One region of the Pseudomonas sp. NPDC086581 genome, then DNA from elsewhere that is predicted to be linked to it. Evidence: riboswitches for the same ligand, from Rfam matches in the RefSeq annotation. Region 1 holds a riboswitch; the other holds the start of a gene.
What was found. A riboswitch is a leader RNA that binds a small molecule or an ion and turns the genes downstream of it on or off. The one in region 1 is predicted to bind manganese.
Positions count from the first base shown of each region.

Region 1 (7,660 bases):
AACTGCCAGGGCTACGGCACCCCGTCGGTGGCCCAGCACACCCTGATGCTGCTGCTCGCCCTGGCCACGCGCCTGCCGGACTACCAGGCGGCGATCCGCGACGGCCGCTGGCAGAAGGCCCCGCAGTTCTGCCTGCTGGACTTCCCCATCGTCGAACTGGAAGGCAAGACCCTCGGCCTGCTCGGGCACGGCGAACTGGGCGGCGCGGTGGCGAAACTGGCCGAAGCCTTCGGCATGCGCGTGCTGCTTGGCGTCCTGCCTGGACGCCCTGCGCGCCCTGATCGCCTGGCGCTGGACGAACTGCTGCCGCAAGTCGACGCCCTCACCCTGCATTGCCCGCTGACCGATGCCACGCGCAACCTGATCGGCCGGCGCGAGTTGGACCTGATGAAGCCCGGCGCCTACCTGATCAACACCGCCCGCGGCGGACTGGTCGACGAGCAGGCGCTGGCCGACACCCTGCGCCGCGGCCATCTCGGCGGCGCGGCCTTCGACGTGCTCAGCGTCGAGCCGCCCAGGGACGGCAACCCGCTGCTGGCCGGCGACATTCCGCGCTTCATCCTCACCCCGCACAGTGCCTGGGGCAGCCGCGAGGCCCGGCAGCGCATCGTCGGCCAGTTGAGCGAGAACGCCGCCGGCTTCTTCGCCGGCGAGCCGCGCCGGGTGGTGGCGCCATGAGCCTGCATCTGGTCTGCGGCGACGGCGCCGCCGAAGCCCTGCATCGGGCCGTCGAGGCAGGCGTGCTGACCGAAAAGAAAATCCGCGTGATGCCGGACGACCTCGCGGTCGGCCCGCTGAGCGATGTGGACAACCCGCCCTGCCAGCAGCGCGCCGCGTTCTGGCACGAACTGGGCGGCGAAGTCCTGCGCGCGCGGGAAATCGCCATCGAGATGGCCACCGAGGTGAACTGGCTGCGCAGCCCGGACATCGCCTCCGTCACCCTCTGGCATGGCGACAGCGCCAGCGAGCAACTCCTGCTGCGCCGCGTCTGTGCTTTGCTGCCGGCGAACATCATCCTGCGCAGTGTCGGTGCCGGCAGCGGCCAGTGCCGCAGCGAGGACCGCCACGCCATTGCCATGCTCAAACCCGTCGAACTGGCCAACGCCCTGGCCGCCAGCCACGAAGTGGACGTCGCCGAGCGCCAAGGCCTGGCGGCGGACTGGCAGCGCGCCCTGGCCGAAAACGCCCAACTGCGCGTGTGGCTGGATGGCCAACTGAGCGGCACCGGCTACGCCCACATCGACCGCATCCTGCTGGACAGCGCCAGCGAATCCTGGCGCCCGGTGCAGTCGCTGATCGGCCCCACCATGGCCTACGTCGACGGCCTGTTCGTCAGCGACCTGCTGGCCGCCTGGCGCCTGCGCGAACAAGTAGCGGCCGGGGCGCTGGAACTGCGCGGCGACGACTTCTGGAAGAACGCCGAGGTGCGCCTCGCCTAGGCTCGGCCGCGGCAGCCCTGCTAAACTCGCGCCCTTTTTTGCCAGGAGGCCGCATGTCCAACGCCCCCACCAGTGAAGTGCTGCTGCGCCAGATCGAGCGCTTCCAGGGCCGCGTCCTGCTCGCCGGCCTGCCCGCCGACGCGCTGCTCGGTGACCTCCCGCAAGCCCGGGGCTGGAGCTGGCACGCCGGCGAAGCCCGGCAGTTGGAAGGTCGTTATCCCGGCCGCTGCCATTTCGGCGCCACGCCGCCGGAAGGCGACTTCGCGGCCGCCGTGCTGTTCCTGCCCAAGTCCCGCGAACTGACCGACTACCTGCTCGCCGCGCTGGCCAGCTGCGTGCCGGACGGCGAGCTGTACCTGGTCGGCGAGAAACGCGCCGGCGTCGAACGCGCCAGCAAGCAGCTCGGTGAATTCGGCCGCGCCAGCAAGCTGGACAGCGCCCGCCACTGCCAGCTGTGGCACACGCACATCGACGGCGCGCCGACCGCGCCGGACCTGCATGCCCTCGCGCAACGCTACGAACTGCCGCTGGCCGATGGCCCGCTGCAGGTCATCACCCTGCCCGGTGTGTTCAGCCATGGTCGCCTGGACCGCGGCAGCGCGCTGCTGCTGGAACATCTGGACAAGCTGCCAGCCGGCCATGTGCTGGACTTCGGCTGTGGCGCGGGGGTGCTCGGCGCCACGCTCAAGCGCCGTTATCCGCAGAGCCGCCTGTCCCTGCTGGACGTCGACGCCTTCGCCATCGAAAGCAGCCGACTGACCCTGGCCGCCAATGGCCTGGAGGGTGAAGTGATCGCCGGCGACGGCATCGACGCCGCGCCGGAAGGCCTCGCTGCCATCGTCAGCAACCCGCCCTTCCACCAGGGCGTGCACACCAGCTACGCCGCCACCGAACACCTGCTGCGCCAGTCGGCACGCCACCTGGCGTCCGGCGGCGAGCTGCGCCTGGTGGCCAACAGCTTCCTGAAATACCCGCCGCTGATCGAACAGCACCTGGGCCCGTGCCGCATCCTGGCCGAGGCCGACGGCTTCCGTATCTACAGCGCCCGGCGCTGATCCAAGGCTCGCACTACACTCCACCGAGCCTGTCGGATCGGCGCATCGCCGCTCGCCCTGAACTATCGAGGACACCCGTGAACCGAAGAATTAGAGATGACGTCGAACTGACTTTCGCCATGGGGCCGAAGGAGAAGCCGCATCATCTGAAGCGCTCCCTCAAGCCGCGCCACCTGAACATGATCGCCATCGGCGGCTCCATCGGCACCGGCCTGTTCGTCGCCTCCGGCAGCACCATCGCCACTGCCGGCCCCGGCGGTGCGCTGCTGGCCTATGCGCTGATCGGCCTGATGGTGTTCTTCCTCATGACCAGCCTCGGCGAGCTGGCGGCGTATATTCCTGATTCCGGCTCGTTCTGCACCTATGGCAGCCGTTTCATCGACGATGGCTTCGGTTTCGCCATGGGCTGGAACTACTGGTACAACTGGGCGGTGACCATCGCCGCCGAACTGGTGGCGGCGCAACTGGTGATGAAGTTCTGGTTCCCGGAAGTCTCGGGCATGTACTGGAGCGCCGGATTCCTCGGCATCATGTTCATGCTCAACTTCTTCTCGGTGAAGGGCTTCGGCGAGAGCGAATTCTGGTTCGCGCTGATCAAGGTGGTGGCCGTGGTCATCTTCATCGGCATCGGCCTCGCCAGCATCATCGGCATCATGCACGGCATCGACAGCCCCGGCTTCAGCAACTTCACCAGCGGTGACGCGCCCTTCGTCGGCGGCCTGCAGGCGATGATCGGGGTGGCGATGATCGCCGGCTTCTCCTTCCAGGGCACCGAGTTGATCGGCGTTGCCGCGGGCGAGTCGGAGAACCCGCAGAAGTCCATTCCCATCGCCATTCGCCAGGTGTTCTGGCGAATCCTGATGTTCTATATCCTGTCGATCTTCGTCATCGGCATGCTGATCCCCTACACCGATCCGAACCTGCTCAAGACCGACAGCAGCGACATCAGCACCTCGCCCTTCACCCTGCTGTTCGAGCGCGCGGGCCTCGCCGCCGCGGCGGGCGTGATGAACGCGGTGATCCTCTCGGCGATCCTTTCGGCAGGCAACTCGGGCATGTACGCTTCGACCCGGATGCTCTACACCATGGCCACCCAGGGCAAGGCGCCACGCCTGTTCACCCAAGTGTCCGAGAGCGGCGTGCCGCGCTACGCCCTCTACGCCACGACGCTGATCGGCGCGCTGTGCTTCCTCACCAGCTTCATCGGCGACAAGACCGTCTACACTTGGCTGCTCAACGCCTCGGGCATGTGCGGCTTCATTGTCTGGCTGGGCATCGCAGTGTCCCATTACCGCTTCCGCAAGGGCTTCATCCTGCAGGGCGGCAACCTCAACGACCTGCCCTACCGCGCCAAGTGGTTCCCCCTCGGCCCGCTGTTCGCCTTCACCCTATGTCTGATCATCACCCTGGGGCAGAACTACCAGGCCTTCGTCGGCGAGCACGTGGACTGGGCCGGGCTGGTCGCCACCTACATCACCATCCCGCTGTTCCTGGCGATCTGGCTGGGTTACCGCTTCAAGAACGGCACCCGCTTCATCCGCTACGAGGACATGGACGTTCGCCCGACCCGCGACTGATCCGACGCGCAGGCTTGCCCAAGTCCCGGGACTTGGGCAGAATGCGCCCCGTCCTAGGGGAGTAGTCTCCCGCGAGCGCCCTGCTCGCCCGGTACGCGTCAACACACTTGGTCCACAGACCATGGCGCGTACGATCCAGGCCTGCAGCGTTCAGGCCGGGGTTTGACAAGACCTATGACACGAGCAACCTGACCCGGGGCGGGCAGGTGGCGCGTGTCATGGTGATTAGTCGACCCGCCCCCTTAGGAAGTCTGATGGAATCCCTCTTCGTCCCAACCCTGATCGTTGCCCTCGCGGAAATCGGCGACAAGACGCAACTGCTCGCGCTCGTCCTCGCCGCGCGCTTCCGCAAGCCCTGGCCGATCATCGCCGGGATCATCGCCGCCACCCTGGCCAACCACTTCGCCGCCGGTGCCGTCGGTAGCTGGGTCGCCTCGTTCTTCTCGGAAAGCACGCTGAGCTGGGTGCTGGCCGTGTGCTTCCTGGCGGTCGCTGGCTGGACCCTGATTCCGGACAAGCTGGATGACGACGAAGAAGGTTCGCTGAAGAAATTCGGTCCGTTCCTCACCACCCTGATCGCCTTCTTCCTCGCCGAGATGGGCGACAAGACCCAGGTCGCCACCGTGATGCTGGCCGCGCAGTACCCGCACTTCTGGCTGGTGGTCATCGGCACCACGCTGGGCATGCTGATCGCCAACGTACCGGTGGTCCTGGCGGGCAACTTCGCCGCCGAGCGCCTGCCGCTGAACCTGATCCGCCGCCTGGCCGCCGCCGCCTTCGCCATCCTCGGCCTGGCTGCTGTGTACCACGCACTGAAGCTCTCCGGGGTGTTCTGACCGGCCGCTTTCGTCGGGAGGCTGGCGCGCCGGCCAATGCCTGTGTATCGCCCGCGATACACAGTGGCGCCTGAAGCCTCCCACGACAAAGGATGTCGCCATGCCGGAAAAAGACCTGAAGAAAGTCGCCCGCCACCACATCGACCTCGCCTGGAACAAGGGTCATCTGGCGCTGGTCGAGCAGCTGCACAGCCCAGACTTCATCTACAAGAGCGCCTTCACCGCCCAGCCGCTGGACAACGCCGGCTACCGGGCGCTGGTGGAGGAGATCCGCAGTGGCATGGAGGACCTGGAAGTGGCCGTGGAGGAATGCATCCGCGAGGGCAACAAGGTCTTCACCTGGAGCACCCTGATGGGCAGCATCGCCCGCCCGGTGCTGGGCTACCCGGCCAGCGACCGCATCGTCAGCATCTCCGCCATGGGCTTCTGGACCTTCAACAGCCAGAACCAGGTACAGGAACTGTGCACGCTGTTCGACATGGAAAGCTTCCGCGCGCAGATGGGACTACCCAACCGTCCCTTCGCCGAGAAGGCGCTGCCCTGACAACGAAAAAGCCCGACCATGCGCCGGGCTTTTTTGTCTGCTTGCCACCCTGGTCGCGCTCTTGCAGGGAACTCCGTAACAGCTTTTCGTAGGACCGAGGGGGACGCCCAGTCCTTGCTCGCGAACCGGAGCCGCGAGCAAGCTCGCTCCTACAAAGACAGCCGGAGTCAGAGGTAATCGTTGGCGTGGAACCAGGAAATGGCCCGTTCCAGCGTATCCTCCAGCGGCACATGGGATTCGAAGCCCAGCTCCTCGCGGGCCTTGCGGCCGTCGAGGAACTGCCCGCCGGCCATCACCTCGATGGCGGTATCGTCCAGCAGCGGCATCTTGCCGGTCAGGCGGTAGCGCCAGCGGCCCAGTGTCGCCAGCGCACGGGCGCGGTGCAGCGGCATCGGAGTCGGTGCCGGCTTGCCCAGTAGCTTTGCGATGGTGGCAGTCAGCTCACCCATCTCGATGTTGTGCCCGGTGAGCAGGTAGCGCTCGCCCACCCGACCGCGCTCGAGCGCCGTGAGCAGGCCGCGCCCGGCCTCGGAGGCATCGATGACGTTCCTCCGGCCCGGTACGTAGTGCAGCATCTCGTCTCGGCCGATGGCGGTGATCAGGCGCCCGGTGGTCGGGCCGATGTCCAGCTCGCCCAGCACCATGCCAGGAATCCCGATGACCACCGGCAGGCCGCCACGGGCCTGCTCGCGGGCCTGTTCGTCCAGCGCCCACTTGCACATCACGTAGGCGCTCTTGCCGGTGGGCAGTCCTTCGTAGAACAGCCCCTCATGCCCGGGCAGCCCCTGCGGGTGCGAGGGCATGGCGAAGGCCGAGCCAACATAGAGGATGCGCGGCACTTTCGCCTGCAGGCAGGCGGCGTAGAAATGATTGGTCAGGTCCAGTGCGCTGGCCACTTCCTCCTGCCAGCGACGCGGGCGCACCGGGTAATAACCGGCGCTGAAGATCACCGCGTCCAGCCCACTGAGCGCGCGGGCCATGCCCTGGTGATCGAAGAGTTCGGCTACCCGGCACTCAGGCTCGAGGTAGGCCAGGCGCTGGATCTGCGACGAGGGTCGGTGGATCAGCACCAGCTGGTGGCCGGCCGCCTTGATCGCGCGGGCGGCGTGGTGGCCCAGGAGCCCGGTGGCTCCGAGTACAGCGATTTTCACGGGTGCTCCCTGTTCACTGGATAAAGCGGCGCAACTTACGCCGCTCCTGGCCGTTCGAGAGAATCACGAACCCCTGCTCTCAAAACCACTGCTTAATGGGTCTTGGCCTGCTCATAGAGCGGCATGACCTTCGGGATGGCGGCCTGCAGGTTGGCCATCCGCGTACTGTCCGCCGGGTGCGTGCTGAGGATTTCCGGCGGAGCTTCACCGTTCGACGCCTGGCCCATCTTCTGCCACAGGGTCATCGCGGCGTTGGGGTTATAACCGGCTCGCGCTGCCAATTCCAGGCCGATCAGGTCAGCTTCGTTCTCATTCTGCCGACTATTGGGCAGCGTCAGGCTGTATTCGACCACCTGATGGGCCATGTCCACGCTGCTTTGACCCAGTCCCAGCAGCGCGCCGCCAATGCCCAGCCCCATCTGCTCCGCGTAGGCGCGGGACATCGCTTCACGACCGTGCTCACGCAAGGCGTGGGCGATCTCGTGGCCCATCACCGCGGCCAGTTCGTCGTCGGTGAGCTTGAGCTGATCGATCAGCCCGGTGTAGACGATGATCTTGCCACCGGGACCGCAGTTGGCGTTGAGCTCGTCGCTCTTGATCACGTTGACCTCCCACTGCCAGGACGGCGCGTCGGAGCGGAAAGCGCCGGTCTGCGGAATCAACCGCGCGGCAATGGCCTTCACGCGCTTGGCGTCATTGCTGCTGGCATCCAGCTTGCCGGCTTTGGAGGCCTCACCGAGGGTCTGCTGGTAGGACTGCGCATACATCTGGTCGACCTGCGCACTGGACAGCATGCTGAACATGTTCTGTTTGCGATCGACACCGACGACGCCGCCGCTGGTGGTGTTCACCTGCTGGCAAGCGGTGAGGAGCAGGGCTGCGGCCAGGCCTGCGACACGAAATACTTTGGGCATGTTGCTCTCCCGAAACAATGCAATCTCCCACGGACAGCGCGCATGGTAGGCCCACCCCCGATGCCCGGCAACTGGCAGAAAACAGCCGGCGCAGCAGTGACTTACGAAATCGCACCGACTCATCGGAAGGTGCTGTGGGGCGGC
Region 1 is NZ_JBIVBR010000001.1:700,936-708,595, forward strand. It holds gene ACIPK7_RS03390 (2-hydroxyacid dehydrogenase) at 1-678, shown strand, start outside; gene ACIPK7_RS03395 (DUF1835 domain-containing protein) at 675-1,439, shown strand; gene ACIPK7_RS03400 (methyltransferase) at 1,493-2,494, shown strand; gene ACIPK7_RS03405 (amino acid permease) at 2,614-4,071, shown strand; yybP-ykoY riboswitch at 4,116-4,319, shown strand; gene ACIPK7_RS03410 (TMEM165/GDT1 family protein) at 4,326-4,907, shown strand; gene ACIPK7_RS03415 (ketosteroid isomerase-related protein) at 5,008-5,451, shown strand; gene ACIPK7_RS03420 (NAD-dependent epimerase/dehydratase family protein) at 5,619-6,602, opposite strand; gene ACIPK7_RS03425 (M48 family metallopeptidase) at 6,695-7,516, opposite strand.

Region 2 (7,660 bases), on a different contig from region 1:
AAGACGACCAGTTGCTGGGCGACGGCATTCGCGCCGGGCTCGGTCTGGAAGGCGACACCGTCGACTGGGTGAGTGACGGCGTTGCCGCCGAACAGGCGCTGGCCACCGACGAATTCGACCTGCTCGTCCTCGATCTCGGGCTACCGCGCAAGGATGGCCTGGAAGTGCTGCGCGGGCTGCGCCGCCGCGGCAACCTGACCCCCGTGCTGATCCTCACCGCGCGCGACAAGGTGGCCGACCGCGTCGCCGGACTCGACGCCGGCGCTGACGACTATCTGACCAAACCCTTCGACCTTGACGAGCTGCTCGCCCGCGTCCGCGCTCTCACCCGTCGCCATACCGGTCGGGCCATCCCGCTGCTGCAGCACGGCGAACTGGCGCTGGACCCGGCCACCCACCAGGTCAGCCTGGCTGGATCGCCGGTGGACCTGGCTCCGCGCGAATACGCGCTGCTGCGCCTGTTGCTGGAACAGCGCGGCAAGGTGCTGTCCCGTGCACGCCTGGTGGAAGCCCTGTACGGCTGGGACGGAGACCTGGAAAGCAACGCCATCGAGGTCCACATCCACCACCTGCGGCGCAAGCTGGGCAACAGCCTGATCCGCACCGTGCGCGGCATCGGCTACGGCATCGACCGCCCCGAAGGCGCCGCACGAGCTTGAGCAGCGCCCCCCGTCGCGCCGGCTCCATCAGCCGGCGCCTGCTGCTGACCCTGATCGGCGGTGTTTCCGTGCTGTGGCTGGTGGCCGGCCTGTTCACCTACCACCTGACCCGCGAGCAGGTGAACCGTCTCTACGACCAGGACATGATCGACTTCGGCCAGGCCGCCCTGAGCCTGGTCGACATTGCCGACGCGATAGACCCGCAGTCCACCGACGCCATGGAAATCCTCGCGCGCAGCCGCAAGGCCATCGAAGGGCTGCCGCTGATCCGCCGCGAAGCCACGCTGGGTTATGCCATCTGGTACCGCGGCCAACCGCTGCTGGCCACCCACAAACCACCCACGGGAATCGAAGCGCAGCCGCCGGGCTTCTCCGACCTGCTCAGCGGCGGGGTCAACTGGCGCGTGCTGCACATGAATACGGCGGGGACCGACGAGGTGCGCATCTGGGTCTTCGAGGACCTGCACTATCGCCACAAGACCCTGCACCTGCTGCTATTCAGCGCCCTGTTCCCGTTGCTGCTGGCCCTGCCGCTGTTCGGCGTGCTGGTGTGGTTCGGCGTGCGCCAGGGCCTGGCGCCGCTGCGCGGCCTGATCGAACAGGTGCACCAGCGCGGCGCCCACAGCCTCCACCCGCTGGCCCTGAGCCGCGCACCGGTGGAAGTGCACAGCCTGGTGAGCGAACTGAATCTGCTGCTGGAGCGCCTGCATTCGGCAATGGAAGCCGAGCGCCGGCTGACCAGCGACGCCGCCCACGAAATCCGCACGCCGCTGGCCAGCCTGCGCACCCACGCCCAGGTGGCACTGCGCTCGTCCGACCCGGCCGCCCACGCCCACGGGCTGCAGCAGGTCAGTCGCAGCGTTGAACGGATCAGCGCACTGATGGAACAGATCCTCCTGCTGGCGCGGCTCGATGCCGAAGAACTGCACGAAATCTTCGCCCCGGTGGACCTGCGCCTGCTGGCTGAAGACACCATCGCCGATCTTGCACCGCAGGCCATCGACAAGCAGATCGAACTGACCCTCGATAGCCAGGAGGTCACGCTGCGAGGCGTCGCGGCATGGCTCGGTCTGATGCTCACCAACCTGGTCGGCAACGCCCTGCGCTACACCCCCGAAGGCGGCCGCGTGGCCGTCAGCCTGGAGAGCGCGAGTGACCGACTGACCCTCTGGGTCCGCGACAACGGCCCCGGCGTAGCACCGGCAGAACAGGCTGCGATCTTCACTCGCTTCTACCGCAGCCCCAGCGTCGCCAGCAGCAACGGCAGCGGGCTGGGCCTGCCGATCGTCAAGCGCATCGTGGAAATCCACCACGGGCGCATTTCCCTGCACGAAGGGCTGGATGGCGCCGGACTGGGCGTGTGCGTCGAACTCCCGACAACCGCCGGGCCGATTCTCTGAACCCCACGTGAATCGTGGCGGTCCACCCTGTACGGCCCGCTCGTTCGGTCCGCGACAACGGTCAAGTTGACAGGAGTACTGCCATGAAACGTGCCGCCCTGCTCATTACAGCCGCCCTGCTGGCGTCGCCGGCTTTTGCCGCCGATCTGTGCAGCGACAATCTGCAGAAAGTCGATGACGCGGTGAAAACCGTCACCAACAACACCCAGGCCCAGGAGCAGGCCATGCGTCTGCAGGAAAAGGCCGCCCAGGCCCAGGCCGCAGGTGACACCAAGGCCTGCATCGCGCAGACCGAAAAAGCCCTGCAGCTGTTGAAGAAAAACGCTGGCGACGGCGGAGCCAACGGGTGATCCCGTACGCGGCGGCCGGCTCCCGGCCGGTCGCCGCTCATAAGGCCCGCGAAGCCTGAGGCATTCGCAACGCAGCAGTTGATTCCCCGGCTAACGCCCCCGCCTAAGATGGTGCGATTCCTCATCACAAGAAGCACAACGGAATCGCCATGCCCGTGTCCCGCTTGCTCATCGCCAACCGTGGCGAGATCGCCATCCGCATTGCCCGCGCCGCCGCCGAGCTGGGTATCCAGACGCTGGCGATCTTCGCCGAGGACGACGCCGCCTCGCTGCACACTCGCCAGGCCGACCAGGCCACGGCCCTGAAAGGGCGTGGCGCCAGCGCCTACCTCGACCAGCAGCAGATCATCGACATCGCCCTGGCCCAGGGCTGCGACGCGGTGCATCCGGGCTATGGCTTCCTTTCCGAGAACGCCGGCTTCGCCCGGCGCTGCGAAAGCGCCGGGCTCACCTTCGTCGGCCCCTCGGCGGAGGTGCTCGACGTCTTCGGTGACAAGGCCCGCGCCCGCGACCTCGCCCGCGATCACGGCGTGGCGCTGGCCGCCGGCAGCAACCGCGCGACCTCACTGGAAGATGCCGAACGCTTCTTCCGCGAACTGCCCGCCGGCGCCGGCATGATGATCAAGGCCCTCGCCGGCGGCGGTGGGCGCGGCATGCGCGCGGTGCGCAGCATCGAGGAAATCGCTGACGCCTACGCCCGCTGTCAGGCCGAAGCCCGCGCGGCCTTTGGCGATGATCGCCTCTACGTCGAGCGCCTGATCCAGCACGCCCGCCACATCGAGGTGCAAGTCATCGGCGACGGCCACGTCGTCAGCCATCTGTGGGAGCGCGACTGCACCTTGCAGCGACGCAATCAGAAACTGCTTGAGATCGCCCCCAGCCCAAACCTGCATCCGCGCCTGCGCGGTGCTATCCTCGCCGCTGCCGTGCGCCTGGCCGAAGCTGTGGAGTATCGCGGCCTGGGCACCTTCGAATTCCTGCTGGACGAAGACAGCGGCGACTTCGTGTTCATGGAAGCCAACCCGCGCCTGCAAGTCGAACACACCATCACCGAGGCAGTGACCAGCATCGACCTGGTCCAGGCGCAACTGCGTATCGCCGCGGGCGCCAGCCTCGCCGAGCTGAACCTGACCCAGGCGGAGATTCCCGTGCCGCGCGGCCACGCCCTGCAACTGCGGATCAACCTGGAAACCCTCGCCAGCGACGGCACGCCCCATCTCGCTTGCGGCACCTTGAGCGCCTACGAGCCGCCCAGCGGCCCCGGCCTGCGCGTGGATGGCTACGGCTACGCGGGCTACCGCAACAGCGCCGGCTACGACTCGCTGCTGGCCAAGCTGATCGTCCACGGCAACGGCGGCTATCCACAGCTGGTGCAGCGCGCCTATCGCGCGCTCTGCGAATTCCGCCTCGAAGGCGTGGCGAGCAACATTCCGTTGCTGCTAAATCTGCTGCGCCAGAGCCCGGTGGCGGACAACCAGGTCACCACCCGCTACATCGAAGAACACCTGCCCACACTGCTGGGCGCACAGGATCACGCGCACCCGCATCGCTTCTTCAGCCATGCCGGCGCATCCGGGGAAGCCCCGCGCAGCAGCGAAGCACCGGCCGGCTGCATCCCTCTCGCTACGCCGAGCGCGGGTGTGCTGGTCAGCCTGAACGTGGCCACAGGCGATGCCGTTGCCCAGGGCCAGACCATCGCCGTGGTCGAGGCGATGAAGATGGAATTCGAGGTAAAAGCCAGCGCCAGTGGCATCGTCCACAGTCTCGCCGCCACCCCCGGCGACAGCCTCGGCGACGGCGACGCGCTGCTGTTCGTCGAGCCGGCAGAGATCGAAGCACAGAACCATGAAAGCAGCGCCGCCATCGATCTCGACGCCATCCGCGCCGACCTCTCCGAAGTGCTCGAACGCCACGCCATCGGCCTCGACGAGCGCCGCCCGGACGCCGTCGCCAAGCGCCACCGGATCGGCAAGCGCACCACCCGCGAGAACCTCGCCGACCTGCTCGATGAAGGCAGCTTCATCGAGTACGGCGCCCTGGCCATCGCCGCCCAGCGCCGTCGTCGCAGCGTCGAAGAACTGATCACCAGCAGCCCCGCTGACGGTCTGGTCAGCGGCCTGGGCAGCATCAACGCCGCGCAGTTCGGCAATGAGAAGGCGCGCTGCCTGGTGCTGGCCTACGACTACACAGTGTTCGCCGGAACCCAGGGCGTGATGAACCACAAGAAGACCGACCGCATGCTGCACCTCGCTGAGCAGTGGCGCATTCCGCTGGTGCTTTACGCGGAAGGCGGCGGCGGACGTCCGGGCGACACCGATTTCGTCGGCGTGGCCGGGCTCGACAACATGAGCTTCGTCGGCCTCGCGCGGCTCTCGGGATTGGTGCCGCTGGTGGGGGTGGTCTCCGGCCGCTGCTTCGCCGGCAACGCCGCGCTGCTCGGCTGCTGCGACGTAATCATCGCCACCCGCGACACCAGCCTGGGGATGGCGGGTCCGGCGATGATCGAGGGCGGCGGCCTGGGCAGGTTCGCTCCCGAGGAAGTCGGCCCCAGCGACGTGCAGAGCGCCAATGGCGTGATCGACGTGCTGGTGGAGGACGAAACCGAAGCCACCCGCGTCGCCCGCCAGTACCTCGCCTACTTCCAGGGCGATAGCGCCGACTGGCAGTGCGCCGACCAGCGCCTGTTGCGCCATGCGGTGCCGGAGAATCGCCTGCGCGTCTACGACATCCGCCAGGTCATCGAGCAACTGGCCGACAGCGGCTCGGTGCTGGAACTGCGCCGGCACTTCGCCGCCGGGATGGTCACCGCACTGGTGCGCATCGAAGGCAAGCCGTTCGGCCTGATCGCCAACAACCCCATGCACCTGGGCGGCGCCATCGACGCCGAGGCCGGCGACAAGGCCGCGCGCTTCATGCAGCTGTGCGACGCCTTCGACCTGCCGATCATTTCGCTGTGCGACACCCCCGGCTTCATGGTCGGCCCGGAAGCGGAGAAGACCGGCACCGTGCGCCACGTCTCACGCATGTTCGTCACCGCCGCCAGCCTCAGCGTGCCGTTCTTCACCGTGGTCCTACGCAAGGGCTATGGCCTCGGCGCGCAGGCCATGGCCGCCGGTAGCTTCCACGCCGCGCTGTTTACCGTTGCCTGGCCCAGCGGCGAGTTCGGCGCCATGGGGCTGGAGGGAGCGATCCGCCTCGGCTACGCCAAGGAGCTGGCCGCGATTGAAGACCCGCTGGAGCGGCAGAAGCTGTTCGACAAGCTGGTCGCCGCCGCCTACCGCAACGGCAAGGGGCTGAACATGGCGAGCTACCTGGAGATCGACGACGTCATCGACCCGGCCGACACCCGCCGCTGGTTGCTGCGCGGCCTGGCGTCGACGCCGAAGCCCGCACCGCGCCAGGGGAAAAAGCGTCCACTGATCGATACCTGGTGAGATGTCGGTTGAGCTGCCCGCCCGATCCGCTAGAATGCGCGGCGTCATTGGGGAGTAGCCGACCGTTCGACGAACGGGGGCGACGTCAACACACTTGGCCCGCAGGCCATGGCGTCGTCAGCAGCTTTGCCTGGCAAGACCTTTGACCACGTGTTCTCCGCAACGGCCGGGGAGATGCGTGGTCATGGGTACTTACACCGGCCGGGAGCTTCACCGTGATGCACCACCCAACCCTTCGCTCCATCCCTCTGGAGCTGCGCGCATGCTGACCTTCATCCTCGAACTGCTCGGCATGTTGCTGGTGATCCTGATTGCCGCCGAACTCTTCACCAACGCGCTGGAGCACTTCGGCGAGCGCCTGGGGATTTCCGAAGGCGTCACTGGTTCGCTGTTCGCCGCCATCGGCACCGCCCTGCCGGAAACCCTGATCCCGCTGCTGGCACTGTTCGCCGGTACCAGCAATGTCAACCTCAATGAGGAAGTCGGCGTCGGCGCGATCCTCGGCGCACCACTGATGCTCTCCACCTTGTCCACCTGCCTGATGGCACTCGCCGCCTGGCGCTCTCGTGGCCTGCTCGGGCGCATCCGTCCCGAGCGCACGGGCATGCAGCGCGACCTGAACTTCTTCCTGGCCGCCTTCAGCTTCGCCACCATCGCCATGTTCGTGCCGGCTGAACTGCACTCCGTGCGCGTCGCCCTCAGCGTGCTGCTGGTGCTCACCTACTTCGGCTACATCACGCTCACCATCCGCGCCTCGCAAAGCCTTGTGGAAGACGGCCACGGCACCGAGGCCGACCACCACATGTACCTGGCGCGCATCGGACTGCCGACCAACCTCGCCACCATCCTGCTGCAACTGCTGCTGGGCCTTGTGCTGCTGGTACTGGGGGCCAAGGGCTTCATCCATGGCGTGGAGGGCTTGTCGCACATCCTGGGGATTTCCGCGCTGCTGCTGTCGCTGCTGATCATCCCCATCGCCACCGAGCTGCCGGAGAAGATCAACAGCATCCTCTGGGTGCGTCGCGGCAAGGACACCCTGGCCTTCGGCAACATCAGCGGCGCCATGGTCTTCCAGGGCACCCTGTTGCCCGCGATCGGCATCCTTCTGACGCCCTGGCAGCCGCGTATCGAGGTGCTAACTGGCGTACTGGTGACCCTGGGCGCTGCGCTCTGGTTGCGGATCAACGCCCAGCGTGACGGCGGCTTGCCGATCTGGGTGCTTCTGCTCAACGGCATGCTGTACGCCGCCTATCTGGGTATCACCCTGTCGCGCTGACGCAGACGGCTCATTGCCTACACTGACAGTCCGGGCTGCCGTTTCGGCGGCAGCCGCACGACTAGCGATACGCCGAAGGAGTGAACATGAAAATCCTGGTAGTCCTGACCTCCCACGACCAGCTCGGCAGCACCGGCAAGAAAACCGGCTTCTGGCTCGAGGAGTTCGCCGCGCCCTACTACGTGTTCAAGGATGCCGGCGCCAGCCTGACCCTGGCCTCGCCCAAGGGCGGCCAGCCTCCGCTCGACCCCAAGAGCGACGAGGAAAGCGCCCAGACCCCGGCCACCCTGCGCTTCCGCCAGGACAGCGACGCTCAGGCAGCGCTGGCCAATACCGTGAAGCTCAGTGAGGTGAAGGCCGATGACTACGACGCCGTGTTCTATCCCGGTGGCCACGGCCCGCTCTGGGACCTGGCCGAGGACCGCACCTCGGTGGCGCTGATCGAAGCCTTCCACTCCAGCGGCAAAACCGTCTCCGCCGTCTGCCATGCCCCGGCCGTGTTCCGCCACCCACGCGGACTCGACGGCCGGCCGCTGGTACA
Region 2 is NZ_JBIVBR010000017.1:87,912-95,571, forward strand. It holds gene ACIPK7_RS27125 (response regulator) at 1-659, shown strand, start outside; gene ACIPK7_RS27130 (sensor histidine kinase) at 656-2,059, shown strand; gene ACIPK7_RS27135 (hypothetical protein) at 2,143-2,409, shown strand; gene ACIPK7_RS27140 (carboxyl transferase domain-containing protein) at 2,559-5,843, shown strand; yybP-ykoY riboswitch at 5,881-6,053, shown strand; gene ACIPK7_RS27145 (sodium:calcium antiporter) at 6,106-7,119, shown strand; gene ACIPK7_RS27150 (type 1 glutamine amidotransferase domain-containing protein) at 7,206-7,660, shown strand, end outside.
Region 2: it holds a riboswitch for manganese, as region 1 does, so the genes downstream of both, ACIPK7_RS27145 (sodium:calcium antiporter) here and ACIPK7_RS03410 (TMEM165/GDT1 family protein) in region 1, are expected to answer to the same signal.